Regions from separate parts of the Pandoraea oxalativorans genome, predicted to be linked through region 3. Evidence: predicted binding sites of a transcription regulator. Region 3 holds the regulator's gene; each other region holds the start of a gene.

Region 1 (4,814 bases), 1.9 Mb from region 3:
GCCTCTGACGGGCGCCGCAGATTCGTAATCACGCCCCACTGCAAGACGGCAGTAGTTGCCGCTGGCGAAGCAGGCATGCGTGACGTCGATGCTGACCCACCCTGCGCCCTCTACCCACACGTCGACCCAGGCATGGCTGGCCGCGTGCGGCACGTCGCCCGGATCGATGTACCCGCTGACGTAGCGCGCTGGCACGCCTCGCGCGCGGCACACGGCCAGCATGAGGTGTGCGTGGTCTTGACAGACGCCGCGTCCCAGTGCGAGTGCCTGTGCAGCGGTGCTGGTCACGGCGGTGATCCCCGACTCGTAATCGACCTGCTCGCAAATGGCCGCCGCCAGCGCCAGCAACTCTCCCGGCGTGGCAACCCCGGCGTCGCCCGCCAGTGCGTCGATGCCGTCGCTGCGCCCCGTCAACGGCGTAGGGCTGGCGAAGCATAACACTGGTACGGCATGGCTCGTTTCCCCCAGCCTGCCGTCGATGAGCGGTGTCGTTTCGACCTCGCCTTCGGCCAGCAGATGGATCTCATCGTGCGGTTGATGCAGCACGAGCGTATGCATGTCGTTGCCAAAGGCGTCACGTGCGGGCGTGACCTTGCCCGGCGCGTTCAGTCGCCATTGCACGATGCGCTGCACCTCCGACGCGCTCGGCGTGAGCCGAAGCTGCTGGATGGTGTAGCGCACCGGCGTGTCGTAGCGGTAGGTGGTTTCGTGGCGGATGGTCAGGCGCATGGCATCAGGCGGCGAGCGGGATCAGGAAGGTCTGACTGATCTTGTTGCCGAGCACGGAGACTCGCTCGAGGAATTCGGTCAGCACGGGGTGCAGGCCTTGCTGTCGAATTTGCTGGATGTCGGTGTATTTGAGTTCGGACTGTAGTTTGCCTGCATAGCGTTCGACCTCGCCGGACTGGGCATTGGAGAGCGTGGCGAGGTTTTCGCACACGCCCGTGAGCGACGCGAGCAACGAGCGCGGCATGTGCGCGTTGAGCATCAGCAACTCGACGACGCGCTCGGGTGTGATGACGTCCCGGTAGACCTTCCGGTAGATCTCGAAGCCGGAGACACTGCGCAGGACGGCCGACCAGTAGTAGAAGTCGGTCGGATGCGACGCGTCCGGCCCCGCCTTGTCGGCTCGCACCGCTTCGTGGAAACGGACGTCGAGAATGCGGGCGGTGTTGTCGGCGCGCTCCAGGAACAGGCCGAGCCGGGTGAGGTAGAAGGCGTCGTCCTGAAACAAGGTGCCGAAGCTCACGCCCCGCGACAGGTGAGAGCGCACTTTGACCCATTCGAACAGGTGCGCGGGATCGCGCTCAAGCAGATCGAGGATGCGCGGGAAATCCAGCCAGGTACTGTTGACGCTCTCCCATAGCTCGGTGGTCAATGTGCCGCGTACGGCACGGGCGTTCTCCCGCGCGGCGGCCAGACAGCAGGCGATGCTCGACGGGTTCTCGGGGTCGCGCACCACGAAGTCGAGCACGTTGGCGCGCGTCGCGCGCCCATGTTTGCGGTTGAACGCAGGCTCCAGCTCGGAGATGCGCAAGGTGGCGCGCCAACCCGCTTCATTGTCGATGCCGCCAGCGAGGACCTGCGCCATGTCGGTATCGTCTTCGTCGTCGACGGCATCCTGCGGAAGCAGGAGGTTTTGCAAATTGACGTCGAGCAGGCGAGCGGTGTTTTCAGCTCGCTCCATATAGCGGGCCATCCAGAACAAGTGGTCGGCGGTACGGCTGAGCATGATCTCTTCCCGATAATTTTCCGATGTGCGCGGTCTGGCTGACTTGCGCGCTCTCTATGGCCTCTGCCGCTTACTTTTCCAGTACCCAGGTGTCCTTGGTCCCGCCCCCTTGCGAGGAGTTGACGACCAGCGAACCCTCCGTGAGCGCTACGCGCGTCAGGCCGCCCGGCACCATGGTGACACCCTTGCCCGAGGACAACACGAACGGCCGCAGGTCGATGTGTCGCGGGGCGATACCGGCTTCTACGAACGTCGGGCATGCGGAGAGTGCCAGCGTGGGTTGTGCGATGTAGCCGTCGGGTTTCGCGATAAGCCGCTGCCGGAAGGCTTCGATTTCGGCCTTGGTGGACGCCGGACCGATGAGCATGCCGTACCCGCCCGCACCGTGGACTTCCTTGACGACCAGTTCCCCGAGGTTGTCGAGCGTGTACGCAAGGTCGTCGGGCCGACGGCACTGGTAGGTCGGCACGTTATTCAGGATCGGCTTCTCTCCGAGGTAGAACTCGATCATGTCGGGGACGAACGGGTAGATAGACTTGTCGTCGGCGACGCCCGTACCGATGGCGTTGGCCAATGTCACGCGCCCCGCACGATAGACGCTCAGCAACCCCGGCACGCCCAGTGTGGAGTCGGCGCGGAAAGCAAGCGGGTCGAGGAAGTCGTCGTCAATGCGGCGATAGATAACGTCGACACGCTTCGGACCGTTGGTCGTGCGCATGTAGACGAGGTTGTCCTCGACGAACAAATCCTGCCCTTCGACCAGCTCGATCCCCATCTGTTGCGCCAGGAACGCATGCTCGAAGTATGCAGAGTTGTAGATGCCCGGCGTCATCACGACGACGGTGGGATCGTCCACGCCGATCGGCGCTACGGCCCGCAGGCTGTCGAGCAATAAGTCCGGGTAATGCTCCACCGGTGCAATGCGATTGCGCGCGAACAACTCCGGAAATAACCGCATCATCATCTTGCGATTCTCCAGCATGTACGACACGCCGGATGGCACCCGTAAGTTGTCTTCCAAGACGTAGAAGACGCCATCGTCTCCCGTTCCCGCTCTAACTACGTCGACGCCCGCGATGTGCGAGTAGATGTCGCCGGGAACGTCCACACCCTGCATCTCCGGACGGTACTGCGCATTCTTCAACACCTGATCCGCCGGGATCACGCCCGCACGCAGGATGTTCTGGTCGTGATAAACGTCGTGGATGAACTTGTTGAGCGCCTCGACTCGCTGACGCAAACCCGTCTGCAATGTATGCCACTCATGCGCAGGAATGATCCGAGGGATCAGATCGAACGGGATCAGACGCTCCGTGCCCGCCTCATTCCCATACACAGCAAACGTGATCCCCACGCGCCTGAACGCCAGATCGGCCTCGGCTCGCTTATGGTGCAAGACATCTTCTGTCTGACATTTCAACCAGTCGTCAAACCGACGGTAGTGCGAACGCGTCGCACCCGTGATGCTCGCCATCTCGTTATAGCTCTCGACCATAGGCTTCTCCGCAGATTGCTGTGTCGAGATCGAGCAATATCCATGCCCGAGCTGTTTTTCCGCCCTTTTTTAACCTTTTGCCGCTTTCCGCACGCTTTCGGTGCGCCCACCTCCCTGCACCACCGCCTACGCACCACATCGGTGTTTCGAAGTATAGGAGTTGGGGTTCTACTCGGACTGTTGTGTTTACCCCCGCCCCCTAACACCTTCCCCCTAACGGACCGGGGCCCCTTTCCGCCGCTCAGACATAAACCCAACTCGCTGCAGAAAGGGGCCGTGACGCCGTGGAGTTGACCCTGTAAAACCGGACACACCATCACACTAAGGTTGCTGAATCCATCGAGCGCCGGAACTCGCGAGGCGAGCGGTATTTCAGCGCGCTATGGGGGTGCTTCTCGTTGTAATGCTCAAATGCAATGGCCAGATTGTGAGCAGCGGTTGCAGCATCCGGCTTCGGCATGAAGGCGACGTAGTCGCGCTTCATCGTTTTCACGAAGCTCTCGGCCATGCCGTTACTTTGCGGACTGCACACGGGCGTGGTCAATGGCTTTAGTCCGATGTTCATCGCAAACCGGCGCGTATCGTCAGCCGTATAGCCCGAACCATTGTCGCTCAGCCACTCGATTTCGGACGGCGTATGCACCTCGTTGCCGAACCGATTTTCCACTGCGGCCAGCATCACGTCGCGCACAATGTCGCCGCTGTGGCCTGCTGTCGTCGCCGCCCAGCTCATCGCTTCTCGGTCGCAGCAATCCAGCGCAAACGTCACACGCAGCGGCTCGCCGTTGTCGCAGCGGAACTCGAAGCCGTCCGAGCACCATCGCTGATTGCTGCGCGCGACGGCCACTTTGCCATCATGTCGACGGTGGGCTCGCGGCGCAATCGGTCGGCGCTGCGTCAGCAGCCCATGCGTTCGCATGATGCGATAAATGCGCTTGGCATTGAACGGCGCCAGTCCAACTGCAACGCGCTCGTTGCGCAACGTGCCCCAAACCCGCCGGTAGCCATAGCTGGGCAAATCGCCGACGACACGGCGGATTTCCTCGACTACAGTTTCGTCGTCGGTCGGCCTTGATTGCCGGCCATCGCGCCACGTCGCCGGACGCGACAGTCGTGCCGATACGTTCGAGCGCGACACGCCGAGAACTTCACAGACCAGTTTCACTGGCCGTCCTCCGGCAGCAAGGGCGAGTGCGCTATCCATTTTTTTGCTCGGCTGTATTCAACTGCTTCCCGGAGAATCTCGTTCTCCATTGTTTTTTTGCCGAGCATCCGTTGCAGCTCGCGAATCTGCTTGAGCGCATCAGCCAACTCCGATGCCGGAACCACTTCTTCGCCAGCCTTGACCGCTGACAGGCTACCGTCCTGGTACAGCTTGCGCCAGTGGAATAGCTGGTTCGGGTTCACGCCGTAATGGCGCGCGACCATTGAAACCGATTTTCCCGGTTCGAAACTCTCGCGAACCATCGACAGTTTCTGCTCCGCCGTCCAGCGACGCCGGCGCTCTGGGCCCGTCAACACTTCCATCACTTCCTGCTTGGTGTTAGTCAAAAACACAGTCTTATGCCTACCCGTTATTGTAAGTGG
Region 2 (4,814 bases), 1.6 Mb from region 3:
ATGCGGATGTCCGACACCAGCACTTGCGGCGAATCGTGTTCGAGCGCGGCGCTGGCTTCGCGCGGGCCGGTAAAGCTGCGCACCGGCAGATTGGCTCGCGAGAGTGCCTTTTCCAGCACCCATCGGATGGATTGGTCGTCGTCTACTATCCAGATCGGCTTCATTGTTCACCGTGTAACGTCTATGCCCGGCCGCAGGTGTTACGGCCGACGGCGTGAGGGCCGCTTCAGCCCAGGGGCAGCAGGATTCGGAAATCCGTCCGTCCGGGCCGGCTTTCGCATTCGATCAGACCGTCGTGGCGCTGAATGAACGATTGCGCCAGTGTGAGTCCCAGACCGCTTCCCCCCTCTCGCCCGGAGACGAGCGGATAGAAGATGCGATCTCGAATGTCGGCAGGGATGCCTGGCCCGTTATCGATCACATGCAATTCCAATGCCAGCTTGTGCAATCGCTTGGCAATCGTGATCTTTCGCGCCACGCGTGTGCGCAATACGATGCGTGCGTCGCCACGCGCGATCTGCTCGCGCAGCGCCTCGGCACCGTTGCGCACGATATTGAGTAGCGCTTGAATGAGTTGCTCTTTATCGCCCCGAAAATCGGGCAGGCTGACGTCGTAGTCCCGCTCGATCGACAGGCCTTGCGGGAATTCGGCGAGCACCACCGAACGCACGCGCTCGCAGACTTCGTGGATGTTCACGTCCGTCGCGATATACGGATGGCGATGCGGCTCCAGCAAGCGATCCACCAACGTCTGAAGCCTGTCGGACTCCTTGATGATCACCTGCGTGTATTCGCGCAATTCGCGCTGATCCAGCTCGAATTCCAGCAACTGTGCCGCACCGCGAATGCCGCCGAGCGGGTTCTTGATCTCGTGCGCCAGGTTGCGGATGAGCTGCTTGTTCATCAACGCCTGATCGATGATCCGCTCCTCGCGCTCGTTCTTGAGCTTTTGCTCGTTCTCGATCAGCTCGACGATCACGAAATCGGGCGCTGCCTCGGGGGCCGCCACAATCGCGTGCGTGTGCAACGGCTCCTGTGCGGTGCGTTCCAGCACCAGATCGAGGCGCGTGGTCTGGAAGTGATTCGCGATGAGCTCCGTCATCGTCGACGACAGCACTTCGCCGTTCGTGAACACATCGTTCCACGTCATCTGCGAGAGCGAGCGACGCGACAAGGCCAGCAACGCTTCGGCGGCCGGATTTGCGAAGACCACGCGCAACGAGTGCTTTTCCAGCACCAGCAGCACGGTCGGCAACGCTTCCAGGCCGGGCAGAATGCCGGTCGCGGCAAGCTTCGCTTCCCACGGGTCGACCAGGGCAGGCACCGCGGACAGCGGTGCGGCGATGCCTGCGGCGTCAACCGTCACATCGGCAGCAACATCGACGGCATCAGCGGAATGCGAGGCCCGCTTCGTCTGCCCTTTCTCACCAGCGCGGACACTTTTCATCAAGGATCTAGGCGTTAAGTTCGTGGCAGGCGGCTAGCGCAATGCACATTGGGGATGCATGGCGCGCGCGCTGCGGATAAAAAAGGGGGACGGCCGCGGCCATCCCCCCGTGCTTGTCGGGCATGACGGTCGGCCGCAGGCGTTCCGTCATGCCGGCGCATTGCTGCGCAGCGACCCGATTACAGCGAGTAGTACAGTTCGAACTCGAGCGGGTGCGTGGTCATGGCCACGCGGCGAGCTTCGTCCGTCTTCAGTGCGATGTACGAGTCGAGCATGCCGTCGGTGAACACACCGCCACGGGTCAGGAACTCGCGGTCTTCGTTCAGGTATTCCAGCGCCTGTTCGAGGCTCGAGCACACGGTCGGGATCTTTGCGTCCTCTTCCGGCGGCAGGTCGTACAGGTTCTTGTCGGCGGCTTCGCCCGGGTGGATCTTGTTCTGCACGCCATCCAGACCGGCCATCAGCATGGCCGAGAAGGCCAGGTACGGGTTGGCCATCGGGTCCGGGAAGCGCGCTTCGATGCGGCGACCCTTCGGGTTGGCAACGTACGGAATACGGATCGATGCCGAACGATTACGGGCCGAGTAGGCCAGCTTCACCGGGGCTTCGAAGTGCGGCACGAGACGCTTGTACGAGTTCGTCGACGGATTCGTGATCGCGTTCAGGGCACGGGCGTGCTTGATGATGCCGCCGATGTAATACAGCGCGAATTCCGACAGACCGCCGTAGCCATTGCCTGCGAACAGGTTCTGACCGTCCTTCCAGACCGACTGGTGGATGTGCATGCCCGAACCGTTGTCGCCAACGATCGGCTTCGGCATGAACGTGGCCGTCTTGCCGTAGCTGTGCGCCACGTTGTGCACGACGTACTTCAGGATCTGCGTCCAGTCGGCGCGCTCGACCAGCGTCGAGAACTTCGTGCCGATTTCGTTCTGGCCCTGGCCAGCCACTTCGTGGTGGTGCACTTCAACCGGCACGCCGAGTTGTTCGAGCAACAGGCACATTTCCGAGCGCATGTCCTGGAACGTGTCGACCGGTGCGACCGGGAAGTAGCCACCCTTCGTGCCCGGACGGTGGCCGGTGTTGCCGCCGTCGAAGTCCTTCGACGAAGACCACGGGGCTTCTTCGGAGTTGATCTTCACGGAGGTGCCCGACATGTCCGTGTTCCACTGGACCGAGTCGAAAATGAAGAATTCCGGCTCCGGACCGAAGAAGGCGGTGTCGCCCAGGCCCGTGCTCTTCAGGTAGGCTTCAGCGCGCTTGGCGATGGAGCGCGGATCGCGGTCGTAGCCCTTGCCGTCGGCCGGTTCGATCACGTCGCAGGTCAGGACCAGCGTGTTTTCTTCGTAGAACGGGTCGATGTAAGCGGTGTTGGCGTCCGGCACCAACAGCATGTCCGAGGCTTCGATGCCCTTCCAGCCAGCGATCGACGAACCGTCGAAAGCGTGACCGCTCTCGAACTTGTCGGCGTCGAAGTGCGACACGGGCACCGAGACGTGCTGCTCTTTGCCGCGCGTGTCCGTAAAGCGGAAGTCGACGAACTTGACGTCTTCTTCCTTAACCAGGTTCATCACATCTGCCACAGATTTGCTCATGCTATCTCCCGAAAGATTCAATCTGGCGCTGCTGGCGCTCATCGCCCGCGTCGCCGCACCCTCTTAACGAACTCCGTGTTCGAATTCGCCAATGATAAGCAGGAAGCGTGCCAACGCATCGCTTCACTGCTGTGCCTCACCCTCACCCACTGATTTCTAAGGAAATATTCGATGCTGGTGCGGCCAGCGCCGAATTCCCGCTCGCGGGCTTTAATTCTCTATTTCGGTGCACATCGCACCAAAATATCACCATATTGGTGCATTTGCAGATTATGCACCTTTTAAGTGCTGTCGGGCCGCATCGTCGGCCCGAAGTTGTGCGCCATATTGCACCGTCGTCGGGCGCGGTGGATTCGGACCGCAGAATATCCAGACGACTCCCAATGCCGCGCGATGTCACTTAAAGCGCATCTTTGCGTGTGCTGCACGCTAGAATGAAGGACAACCATCGACTAACGAGATCACAGCAATATGACAAGCGCAAAAGCCATTCTCGACCAAGCTACGGAGCGTCGCGCCACGGGCCAGCTCGCCTACACAGGCGCGCTCACGCCGGAAGAGGCGCTGGCATTGCTCAACGCCGATGCGAACGTTCGTCTGATCGACGTGCGTACGCGCGCTGAACTCGATTGGGTCGGGCGCCCCCAAGTGCCGGACGGGCAGTACGCAAACGTCGAATGGGTGCGCTATCCCGGAGGCGTGCCCAACGAACACTTCCTCGAACAACTGACGTCGCAGACGACGGACAAGGCAGCGCCGCTGCTGTTCCTGTGCCGCAGTGCTGCCCGCTCGAAGGCCGCCGCAACGCGCGCCTACGAAGCCGGCTTCACACAATCGTTCGATATCCTCGAAGGCTTCGAAGGCGACAAGGACAGCAACGGTCACCGCAAGAATGTGAGCGGCTGGTGCTTCCGCGGCCTGCCGTGGTTCGGTGCGTGAGATCGGGACATCGGGACATCGGTCATCGCCCGGACAGTGAGCGATGGGCGGGGCAGCATCGTGTAGACAACACATAGATCACTCAGAACGACATCAACGCGAGGAGACGCAGCGATGGACTGGACTCACTTGTTGACTTTCGCGCTCGCCCTGTTTGTGGGCGCGGGCACGCCGGGCCCCGGTATCGCTGCCATCGTCGCACGCGTACTCGGACGTGGCACGCAAGGCGCGATTGCCTTCTCTGCAGGCGTCGCCATCGGCGACGTCGTCTGGCTCACGCTCGCCGTGCTGGGCGTCGCTGCGCTGGCGCACACATTCTCCGGCGTGTTCCTCGCGATCAAGTACGCTGGCGCGGCGTACCTCCTCTATCTCGCCTGGAAGATGTGGCACGCACCGGCCATTGCGCCGACGGAGCCGCTCGCCGCCGCACCGCGCGAGAAGTCCTGGCGTCTGTTTCTGGGCGGACTGTCGGTCACGATGGGCAACCCGAAGGTCGTCGTGTTCTATTTCGCATTACTGCCCAACTTGCTCGATCTCCAACGCGTGACGGCACTCGGTTATGTCGAAGTCGTCGGCGTCACACTGACGGTTCTCGCGATCGTGTTCGGCAGCTATATCGCGCTGGCGTCGCGCGCACGGCGACTACTCAGTTCAGCGCGCGCCGTGAAACGCCTGAATCGCGCGACGGGCACCGTGATGGCTGGTGCGGCGGTTGCCATCGCCACTCGCTGAAGGCATCCGAAGCATCTCCGCTATCTCCGCATCGCCACCGCATGACGAACGCCATCTTCGGGTGGCGTTTTTTATTGATGCCGCGTCGCCGAGCGCCTCTC
Region 3 (4,814 bases):
TGACAGAAAAACGCAAAAGTAGCGGTATACCCGGAAGGTTTCGGCTGTTTCGGGCAGTCGATTCACCGACTGCGCACGCTCAGAGCAATTTGCCCTGCATGCCGTCCGGGTCCTGCATGGCCTGGCGCTGACGCTCCATGAAGTCCTTGAGCGTATCGATCCCGCGCAGTTGCAGAATCGTGTTGCGCACGGCCGCCTCGACCAGCACGGCGAGGTTTCGCCCGGCGGCCACTTGCAGAATCACCTTGTTGATCGGCAGGCCCAGCACGTCGACCGTCTGCGCTTCGAGCGGCAGACGCTGGAATTCGCCATCGGGACGGCGCACCAGTTGCACGATCAGCTTGAGCTTCATTTTCCGGCGCACAGCCGTCTCACCGAAGATGGTCTTGATGTCGAGCAGACCGAGACCGCGCACTTCCAGCAGGTTTTGCAGCAGCGGCGGGCAGCGGCCTTCGACGAAATCCGGCCCGAGACGCACGAAATCGACTGCGTCGTCGGCCACCAGGCCGTGTCCACGGCTGATCAGTTCCAGACCGAGTTCGCTCTTGCCGAGGCCGGAGTCGCCGGTGAGCAGCACGCCCATGCCCAGAATGTCGATGAAAACGCCGTGCATCGTGCAGCGCGGCGCGAAAACGCGAGAAATGTACAGACGCAGGCTGTCGATGACGGAGGCCGTCGACAGCGGCGTGGTGAACAGCGGGGTGGAAGAGCGTGTACAGCGCAGCACCAGATCGGGCGGCGCTTCGAGGCCATCTGCCACCACGAGGAACGGCGGTTCCAGCGCGATGACTTCGCCCATGTGACGCTTGCGGTTCTCGTCCGTGAGACGCTGGTAGTAGCGTAGCTCGGCTTCGCCGAGCACCTGAATCCGGTTCGGGTGGATGAGGTTCAGGTGGCCCACGAGGTCCGCGCTTGAGGTGGCGGTCGCCACGCTCTCCGGCGTGAAGCCGCGCTCCCAACCTTCATGGCCTGTGAGCCACGACAGACGCAACGTCGCGGCGTTGTCGTCGAAAATGCTTTGCGCGTTGATGCCGGTCAGTTCCACCGCGTCGCCTCGTTCGGTTGGGTGTGGGAGCTACGGAATTCGTGTGTGTTCGCGGCGATTCGTACCGGTGCGCTGACGACGCGGGACGACTCAGGGCTTCCAGTTCGTCAGCGCGGCGTGGACATCGTTGGCGCTGGGCGCGTTGATCAGGATACTGCGCATCTCGGGGTCCGAGAGCAACTGCGCAATTTCGGACAGGATCTCGAGGTGCTGCTGCGTCGCTTGCTCGGGCACGAGCAACACGAACAGGAGGGAGACGGGCTGACCGTCGGGCGCTTCGAACGGAATGGCCTCTTCCAGGCGGATGAACGCGGCGGCCGGAAACTTCAGGCCTTTGATGCGTCCATGCGGAATCGCGACACCTTCGCCAAGACCCGTCGAGCCGAGACGCTCACGGGCGAACAGATTGTCGGTTACCACAGCGCGAGAAAGCCCGGCATTGTTCTCGAAGAGGAGGCCGACCTGTTCGAACAGGCGCTTCTTGCTGGTAACGGACAGTCCAAGCAGGATGTTGGACTCGAGTATGAGTTTGGCTAAACGGTTCATCTTGTAATGCGGGCGAACGCATGGTCGCCCTCCAACCCCCGATTGACCTCGCATTATAGACCACTCGCCGCCGCGCTCGCGGCAAGTCACGGAAGTGGGGCGAACCATACAAAAGGGGCCGTTCAACGGCCCCGCGGTGGGTGATGCCAGACTTACAACAGACGGATATGCGCTAAGGGGGTTCCTTGCGGGTTTTCGTCGGTATCAGCCAATGCGATGACCACGCCTGAACGATGCTATTGCAGCGGTTCCGCCTCTGGAGGAAGTTCGTGGTGCTTGATGGCTTCGCGACCGTGATCCTGAACCTTATCCTTGTACTGCATTACCTTGCGGTCGAGCATGTCGATCAGCTTGTCGATGGCGGCATACATATTCTCGTCACACTTCTCGACGAAAATTTCCTTGCCCTTGAGAAACACCGTGACGCTCGCGATCTGGCGTCCGCTCTTCTCCTTGGTCTTGTCGACAGAGAGGATCACCTCGGCGCCAATGAGCTGGTCGAAATGATTCAACACGCGGTTAAGCTTGTTGACGACAAATTCGCGCAGCGACGGCGTGAGTTCGAGATGGTGTCCACTGATCTTCAGATTCATAGCTGCTCTCCTTGCTGAAATGCCGAAGTGCAGGCCGCGTCAACGTTGACGCTGGCTAGCGAGGGTGCGAGCCATTGACGTGACGCAATGTCGCACTGCGGCGTGATGCCCCAGCGGCCAACATGGCGCACCAGGACTGTCCTACAAAGATTTGCGCAAGTTCACTGCGGGGATTCGCATGGCCTCGCGGTACTTCGCGACAGTGCGCCGCGCCACCACAAAACCTTGCTCTGCCAGCAGTTCCGCGATACGGCTATCGGAAAGGGGGCTCTGCGGGTCTTCTGCTCCTATGAGTTGCTTGATGAGTGCGCGGATAGCGGTCGATGACGCAGCGCCTCCGGCTTCCGTTGCCACGTGCGATCCGAAGAAGTACTTAAGCTCGAAGGTTCCAAATGGAGTGAGCATGTACTTACTCGTTGTCACCCGTGAAATCGTGGATTCATGTAAACCCAGCGTATCAGCAATCTCGCGTAAAACCAAGGGCCGCATGCCGATTTCGCCATGCGTGAAGAAGTTCTTTTGACGCTCGACAATGGCTTGCGCCACCCGCAGGATCGTATCGAAGCGTTGCTGGATGTTCTTGATCAGCCAGCGCGCTTCCTGCAACTGCTGTTGGAGGTTGCCGGTTCCCGGATCGTTCCGGTTATTTCGGAGAATGCGCGCATACATCTCGTTGATGCGTAGACGCGGCATCACTTCCGGATTCAGCTCCGCCGTCCAGCCGCTCCCCTGCTTGCGTACCAGCACGTCCGGCACGACGTAGTCGGCCTGGGGCGCGCCGTAAGCCGAGCCCGGGAACGGGTCCAGCGAACGAATCAGCTGATGCGCGGCGCGCAGGCCGTCTTCGCCGACACCCAGCAGGCGGCGCAAACGCGTGTAATCGCGCGCGGCCAGCAGTTCCAGGTGATCGGTGACGATGCGCAGCGACAGCGTACGCACAGCGCTTGCGGGCAGTCGCTGAAGCTGCAGGCGCAGGCACTCGGCCGGGCTGCGGGCGCCCACGCCCGCCGGGTCGAAACTTTGCAGTAGCGCCAGCGCCGCGTTGATCTCTTCCGTTTCGAGCGCCAGCTCCTCGGGCATTTCGGCCTGAATCTCGTCGAGCAGGCTACCAAGGTAGCCGTCTTCGTCCAGGGATTCGATCAGGAATTCCACCAGCGCGCGGTCGCGCGGTGAGGCCTTGGTCAGGCGCAGTTGAGCCAGCAGATGTTCACGCAGATTGGGATGGTCGACGTGCAGCTGCGGACGCGCATTGTCGTCGTCGTCCGATGCGCTGCCGGAGCGGGCGAAGTCGTTCAGGCTCCAGTCGCTGCCGTTATCCGGCGCGTTGTCGTCGAAGCGGGCCTCGCCATCGAGTTCGCGTGCTTCGTCGTGACCGTTAGCGGCGTCGGGGCCGTTGTCGTTCGAACCGCTGGACGACGAACCTCGCTCGTTGCGTAGCGACCCGTCTGTGCCCACACGTACCGAACCGGCGAGCCAATCGTCCTCGCGTTCGAGCATCGGGTTCTGGGTGAGGGCGTGCTCGACTTCCTGCTGAAGTTCGAGCGTCGACAGTTGCAACAACCGGATCGATTGCTGCAACTGCGGCGTGAGGGTCAGGTGCTGCGAGGTGCGGAGTTGAAGAGTCGGTTTCATAGCGGTCTCGCCTTCATTGTAGAGGCTTTGTCACGCCAACGGAACCGTCCCTGACGCCTATCGGAGGCAGGGTTTACATGCGAAAAATCTGCTTTACATCCGGAAATTTTCGCCCAGATAGACGCGGCGGACGCTTTCGTCGGCGACGATCTGGTCAGGCGTGCCTGCGGCGAGCACCGAGCCTTCGCTGATGATGTACGCGTGATCGCAGATACCCAGCGTCTCGCGCACGTTGTGGTCGGTAATCAGGACACCGATGCCTCGGTCCTTGAGAAAGCGCACGATCCGCTGGATTTCCAGCACGGCGATCGGGTCGACGCCCGCGAACGGTTCGTCGAGCAATATAAATCGCGGTTGTGTGGCCAGGGCGCGTGCGATTTCGACGCGACGACGCTCGCCGCCCGAGAGCGACATCGCCGGATTCTCGCGCAGATGGCCCACCTGAAGCTCGTCGAGCAGGGCTTCGATGCGGCGTTCGATTTCGTCGCGCTTGAGGGGCTTGCCCTGTGCATCGACCTGCAATTCAAGCACGGCGCGAATGTTGTCTTCGACCGTGAGCTTGCGAAATACCGACGCTTCCTGCGGCAGATACGAGACGCCCATGCGGGCGCGCTCGTGGATCGGCAGTTCGCTGATGAGGTTGCCGTCGAGCTGGATTTCGCCGTCGTCGGCAGGCACCAGCCCCACGATCATGTAGAACGACGTTGTCTTGCCCGCGCCATTCGGGCCAAGCAGACCCACGACCTCGCCGCTCTTCACGTCGAGCGACACATCCTTAACGACGGTACGCGCGCCGTACTGCTTCTTGAGCGAGCGCACGACGAGCGCGCTGGGCTTGCCCACCGGGCCTGCGCCCGGGTTGATGGTCGAGACGTTGCTATTGGCAGAATTACTCACGCGGATTCCCGATGTTCTTGGAAGGCGACAGCGGCGGCAGGTCGCCCTTGGGCGCGGCACCCGGTGCCGGCGCCGGCGCCGGCGCCTGTGCGCCCGTGGCG
Region 4 (4,814 bases), 2.0 Mb from region 3:
CCGGCGGCGCGAAGTTTGTCGCGGAACTGCTCGTTGTTCGGGGCGTTGAACACCAGACCCTTCTGCTTGAGCTCCGCCATCACGCCATCGTTGAGCTTGCGCACGTCGTCGCGCTGCGCCATGGCGGCGGCGTTCACGTTGGCGGTGACAATCTCCTGAAGGTCCTTCGGCAGCTTGTCCCACTTCTGCTTGTTGGCGAGGAACCAGAAACCGTCCCACATGTGGTTCGTCATCGACACGTATTTCTGCACTTCGTAGAGCTTGGCCGTGGTCAGCAGCGCCAGCGGGTTTTCCTGCGCTTCGACGATGTGCGTCTGCAGGGCCGAATACACTTCGGCGAAGTTGATCGACGTGGGCGACGAATCGAACGCCCTGAACATCGACGTCCACAGCGGGCTCGTCGGCACGCGGATCTTCAGGCCCTTGAGGTCGGTCGGCGAGTTGATCGGACGGCTGCTCGTGGTGATCTGGCGATAACCGTTCTCCCAGATCTTGTCGAACGCGAACACGGTCGTCTTCGCGATCTGGCCGCGCACGTGCGCACCGAGATCGCCGTCCATGGCCGCCCACACCTGGCTGTAGTCCTTGAACGCGAAGCCCACGCCCGAAATCTGTGCGGCGGGTACGAGCGTGCCGAGAATCAGCGGCGAGAGCGTGAAGTAGTCGATCGCACCCGAACGAATCTGGCTCAGCATGTCGCTGTCGGAGCCCAACTGATTGTTCGGATAGATCTGGAAGTCGATGCGGCCTTTCGATTGCTCGGCGATCTTCTGCGCCATCTCCTTGGCGCGGATGTTCATCGGATGGCTGACCGGCAGGTTATTGGCGAACTTCAGCGTGAATTCGGCAGCGTGCGCCTGCGTCTGATACAACCCCGTAGCGGCGGCGGCCGATGTGGCGGCCACAACCTTGATGAAATGGCGGCGATCCATAGTGCTCATACTGCATGTCTCCTGATTATTGGTTTGGTGACTGCGTCTGAAGCTCGGGGCGTGCAAGCGTGCTGCGATGCAGCGTCCCGGCCAACTCGAAAAAGTGGCTGGCTAATCTTACGCAAATCGAATGCCAGTTCGGCATCCGAACGGGAAAACCCTTACGTTGTTAAGCATCAGTGAATTCCCGAAGGCGGTGCTGCGCGTGGACCGTGCGCCCCGCTTGGGCCTTTCATCAGGCGCAACAGGCGTGCGCGACGCTGGCGGGGCACGGCGCGTCTTGCTGCGCGTGCGAGGCTCGCCCGGACACAGCAAACATGCGGGTGTGACACCTGTCGCATTTCGCCGACGCGTTGCGACACCTGTCGCAAATGCCGCCACGCCCGGTGCGACAGGTGTCGCACGCATTTCGGCATGCCGGGCATTGCTGCGGCACAGCAAATTTTCTTCATCCGGTGGGCTTCAGAATTCACTTGATGGGCCAGCGGCTCCCGCTTTACGCTTGCGTCAATTGCATAGGCGCCACAAGCGCAGCAAGGGAACGACCTCGCAACGACGACTGACCGGGCCGTCGACGTGACAGATCAGGCGTTGCGCTGCCCGTGTACTCGCGCCTTGCAAGGATCTGGCATCGAAATTGCTCACCGGAGTCTGGATGACCCCAATTTTCCGGAGACACTTCATGGTTGCTGCATGCCTTACCGGCTGGGCCCACTCCCAGTTCGGCAAACTCGATAACGTCGACGCCGAGGTCCTGCTGGCCGACGTCGCCCAGGCCGCCCTCGACGATGCGGGCCTCTCGCCCGAACAGATCGATTCCATCCACGTCGGTACCTTCAACGGCGGCTTCCTGTATCAGGACTTCCCGTCGTCGCTCATCTTCAACCGCATCCCCGGCCTGCGTTTCAAACCCGCCACGCGCTACGAAAATGCGTGCGCGACCGGTTCCGCCGCCGTACATGGCGGGCTGCAATCCATCGAAGCGGGCAAAGCCACCCATGTGCTCGTGATCGGCTTCGAGAAGATGACCGAACTCGCCACGCCACAGGTCGGCGAAGTGCTGCTCAAGTGTTCGTATGCGCGTGAGGAGGCTGGCATTCCCGGTGGCTTCGCGGGCGTGTTCGGCACCATCGCGCAGGCCTACTTCGAGCGCTACGGCGATCAATCCGACGCGCTCGCGCGCATTGCGGCGAAGAACCACCGCAACGGCTCGGTCAATCCGTATGCGCATATGCGTCGCGACTTCGGTTACGACTTCTGCCGCAACGTCTCCGAGAAGAACCCGTTCGTGGCCGGTCCGCTCAAGCGCACCGACTGCTCGATGGTGTCGGACGGTGCGGCTGCGCTGGTCATCTCCAAGGCAGATGTCGCACGCAGCATGCCCAAGGCGGTCGGTTTCCGCGCGGCCGTGCAGGTCAACGACTATCTGCCCCTCTCGCGACGCGACCCGCTGGCGTTCGAAGGCGGTCAGCATGCGTGGCGTCAGGCGCTGGGTGTGGCCGGGGTGTCGCTGAAGGATCTGTCGCTGGTCGAGACGCATGACTGCTTCACCATCGCCGAGCTCATCGAATACGAAGCCATGGGGCTGGCCAAGCCGGGACAGGGTGCGAGTGTCCTGGCCGAAGGGTTGACGGAAAAGAACGGCCTGCTGCCGGTGAATCCGTCGGGCGGTCTGAAGGCGAAGGGGCATCCGGTGGGCGCGACCGGTGTGTCGATGCACGTGATGGCGGCGATGCAACTGACGGGGACGGCGGGCGACATGCAGATTCCCGATGCGAAGCTGGCGGGCGTCTTCAACATGGGCGGCGCGGCCGTGGCGAACTACGTGAGCATTCTCGAAGCGCGCTAAGCGTGCCGGGCCATCAAGGAGACGAGAAATGCTCAAGAAGGTCATGAACCTCGGCCGGATGTTGGCCGACGTCGCGCGGCGGCACCCGGACGAACCCGGGCTGATCGTCGGCGAGAACGTCACGACGTGGGGCGAGATCGATGCCCGCGTGAACGCTGTGGTCGACGCGCTGCGCAAGCTCGGCGTGAAGAAGGGCGACAAGTTGCTCGTGCATTCGCGTAACAACCTGCCGATTTTCGAGAGCGCATGGATCGCGTTTCGCCTCGGGGCCGTGTGGGTGCCGACGAACTTCCGCATCACCGCCCCCGAGGCGGCGTATCTGGGGCAGTCGAGCGGCGCTTGCGTGATGATTTATGACGCGGGTTTCGAAGGCCACGTCGATGCGGTGCGTGCGGCGTCGCCCGCATTGCGCCACGTCATCGCCCTCGGCGCACCGCGCGCGGGCGAGTTGCATTACGAGACACTCGTTGCCGAACACATGGGGGCTCAGGGTTACGAGGAGGAAGTCGAATACGAAGATCCGCTGTGGTTCTTCTACACCTCGGGCACGACCGGCCATCCGAAGGCGGGCGTGCTCTCGCACGGGCAGATGGCGTTCGTCGTCACCAACCATCTGGCCGATCTGATGCCCGGCATTACGTATCGCAGCCGCTCGATGGTCGTTGCCCCCTTGTCGCATGGCGCGGGCATTCACGCCATCGTCAACACGGCACGCGGTGCGGCCAGCGTGTTGCTGCCGGGCGAGAAGATGGACGCGGAACAGGTCTGGCAGGCCATCGAGCGTCACCGGGTCGACAACATGTTCACGGTGCCGACCATCGTCAAGATGCTGGTGGAAGATCCGACGGTGGACCGCTACGACCATAGCTCGCTGCGCTTCGTAATCTACGCGGGCGCGCCGATGTATCGCGCCGATCAGAAGTACGCGTTGCAGAAGCTGGGCCGCGTACTGGTGCAGTACTACGGACTGGGCGAGGTGACGGGCAACATCACGGTGTTGCCGCCGTGGCTGCACAGCGATGACGACGATGCGCCCGATGCGCGCGTCGGCACGTGCGGGGTGCCGCGCACGGGTATGGAGGTGGCGATTCTGGACGAGCAGGGGCAGCGTCAACCGGCGTTCGCGTCGGGCGAAATCTGCGTGCGCGGTCCGGCCGTCTTCATGGGGTATCACAACAATCCGGACGCCAACGCCAAGGCGTTCAAGGACGACTGGTTCCACACCGGCGACCTAGGCCATGTGGATGCGCAGGGATTCCTGTACATCACGGGCCGGGCGTCGGACATGTACATCTCGGGTGGCTCGAACGTCTACCCGCGTGAGATCGAGGAAGCGCTGCTCACGCATCCGTGCGTGTCGGAGTGCGCGGTGCTTGGCGTGCCCGACCCCAAGTGGGGCGAGAGCGGGCTCGCGGTGGTGGTCGCCCGGGAAGGCATGGCCGCACAGGCCGATGAACTGCTCGGACATCTCGAAGCGCGTATTGCCCGCTACAAGTGGCCGCGTCGCTTCGTGTTCTGGAGTGCCATGCCCAAATCGGGCTACGGCAAGATCGTGAAGAAGCAAATCAAGACGATGCTCGAAGAGCAAGGAGACTATCGACTATGAAACCTGCGCTTTCACGGGTCTATCGACATGCAGGCGCCCCCACGTTACCCCGTGTGGAAGACTGCGTGTTGAGCGGGCAGCACGAACTGCGCGTGACGATCCGGACCGGTGCCAATCTCGGCGAGGCTTTACGCGCGGCGTTATCCCGCTATGCGTACGGCGGCGGCGTCGGGCGTTTCTGTGCGGGGACCGCGCGAGGTCTGCGGTACCACATGATCGAGAACACGACGGATGCGGATCGTCCCTTCGGCTATGGTGAGCCGGTCGACGAGACGCGCGAAGTCGATCTGATCGGCGGCGCGATTACCGTGGGCCGAACGGCCGACGGCGCGACGCTGATGCACTGCCATGCGGGCTTTTCCGATCCGTCGGGCGAGCTGCATGGCGGGCATCTGATTCTCGATCACACGTGGGCCGGAGACGAACC

Evidence for each region. Region 3 encodes sigma-54, which starts transcription at its own class of promoters, with help from an activator protein. Its sites were predicted from a motif close to TGGCANGNAANCTGCTTT; they were not measured.
Region 1: MB84_RS11045 (circularly permuted type 2 ATP-grasp protein) is a predicted target of sigma-54. The motif match lies at 3,258-3,275, and genes of this name have one in related genera.
Region 2: glnA (type I glutamate--ammonia ligase) is a predicted target of sigma-54. The motif match lies at 3,138-3,155, and genes of this name have one in related genera.
Region 4: MB84_RS18830 (acetyl-CoA acetyltransferase) is a predicted target of sigma-54. The motif match lies at 1,559-1,576, and genes of this name have one in related genera.

The regions. Positions count from the first base shown of each region.
Region 1 is NZ_CP011253.3:2,446,427-2,451,240, reverse strand. It holds gene MB84_RS11055 (transglutaminase family protein) at 1-729, opposite strand, end outside; gene MB84_RS11050 (alpha-E domain-containing protein) at 734-1,732, opposite strand; gene MB84_RS11045 (circularly permuted type 2 ATP-grasp protein) at 1,803-3,227, opposite strand; one part of gene MB84_RS11040 (IS3 family transposase) at 3,544-4,439, opposite strand; one part of gene MB84_RS11040 (IS3 family transposase) at 4,439-4,754, opposite strand.
Region 2 is NZ_CP011253.3:2,205,811-2,210,624, reverse strand. It holds gene ntrC (nitrogen regulation protein NR(I)) at 1-164, opposite strand, end outside; gene glnL (nitrogen regulation protein NR(II)) at 227-1,333, opposite strand; gene glnA (type I glutamate--ammonia ligase) at 1,627-3,042, opposite strand; gene MB84_RS10015 (rhodanese-like domain-containing protein) at 3,514-3,981, shown strand; gene MB84_RS10010 (LysE family translocator) at 4,096-4,713, shown strand.
Region 3 is NZ_CP011253.3:594,980-599,793, forward strand. It holds gene hprK (HPr(Ser) kinase/phosphatase) at 80-1,045, opposite strand; gene ptsN (PTS IIA-like nitrogen regulatory protein PtsN) at 1,136-1,591, opposite strand; gene hpf (ribosome hibernation-promoting factor, HPF/YfiA family) at 1,828-2,184, opposite strand; gene MB84_RS02790 (RNA polymerase factor sigma-54) at 2,326-3,816, opposite strand; gene lptB (LPS export ABC transporter ATP-binding protein) at 3,910-4,680, opposite strand; gene lptA (lipopolysaccharide transport periplasmic protein LptA) at 4,706-4,814, opposite strand, start outside.
Region 4 is NZ_CP011253.3:4,272,376-4,277,189, reverse strand. It holds gene MB84_RS18835 (TRAP transporter substrate-binding protein) at 1-941, opposite strand, end outside; gene MB84_RS18830 (acetyl-CoA acetyltransferase) at 1,615-2,781, shown strand; gene MB84_RS18825 (acyl-CoA synthetase) at 2,810-4,387, shown strand; gene MB84_RS18820 (PPC domain-containing DNA-binding protein) at 4,384-4,814, shown strand, end outside.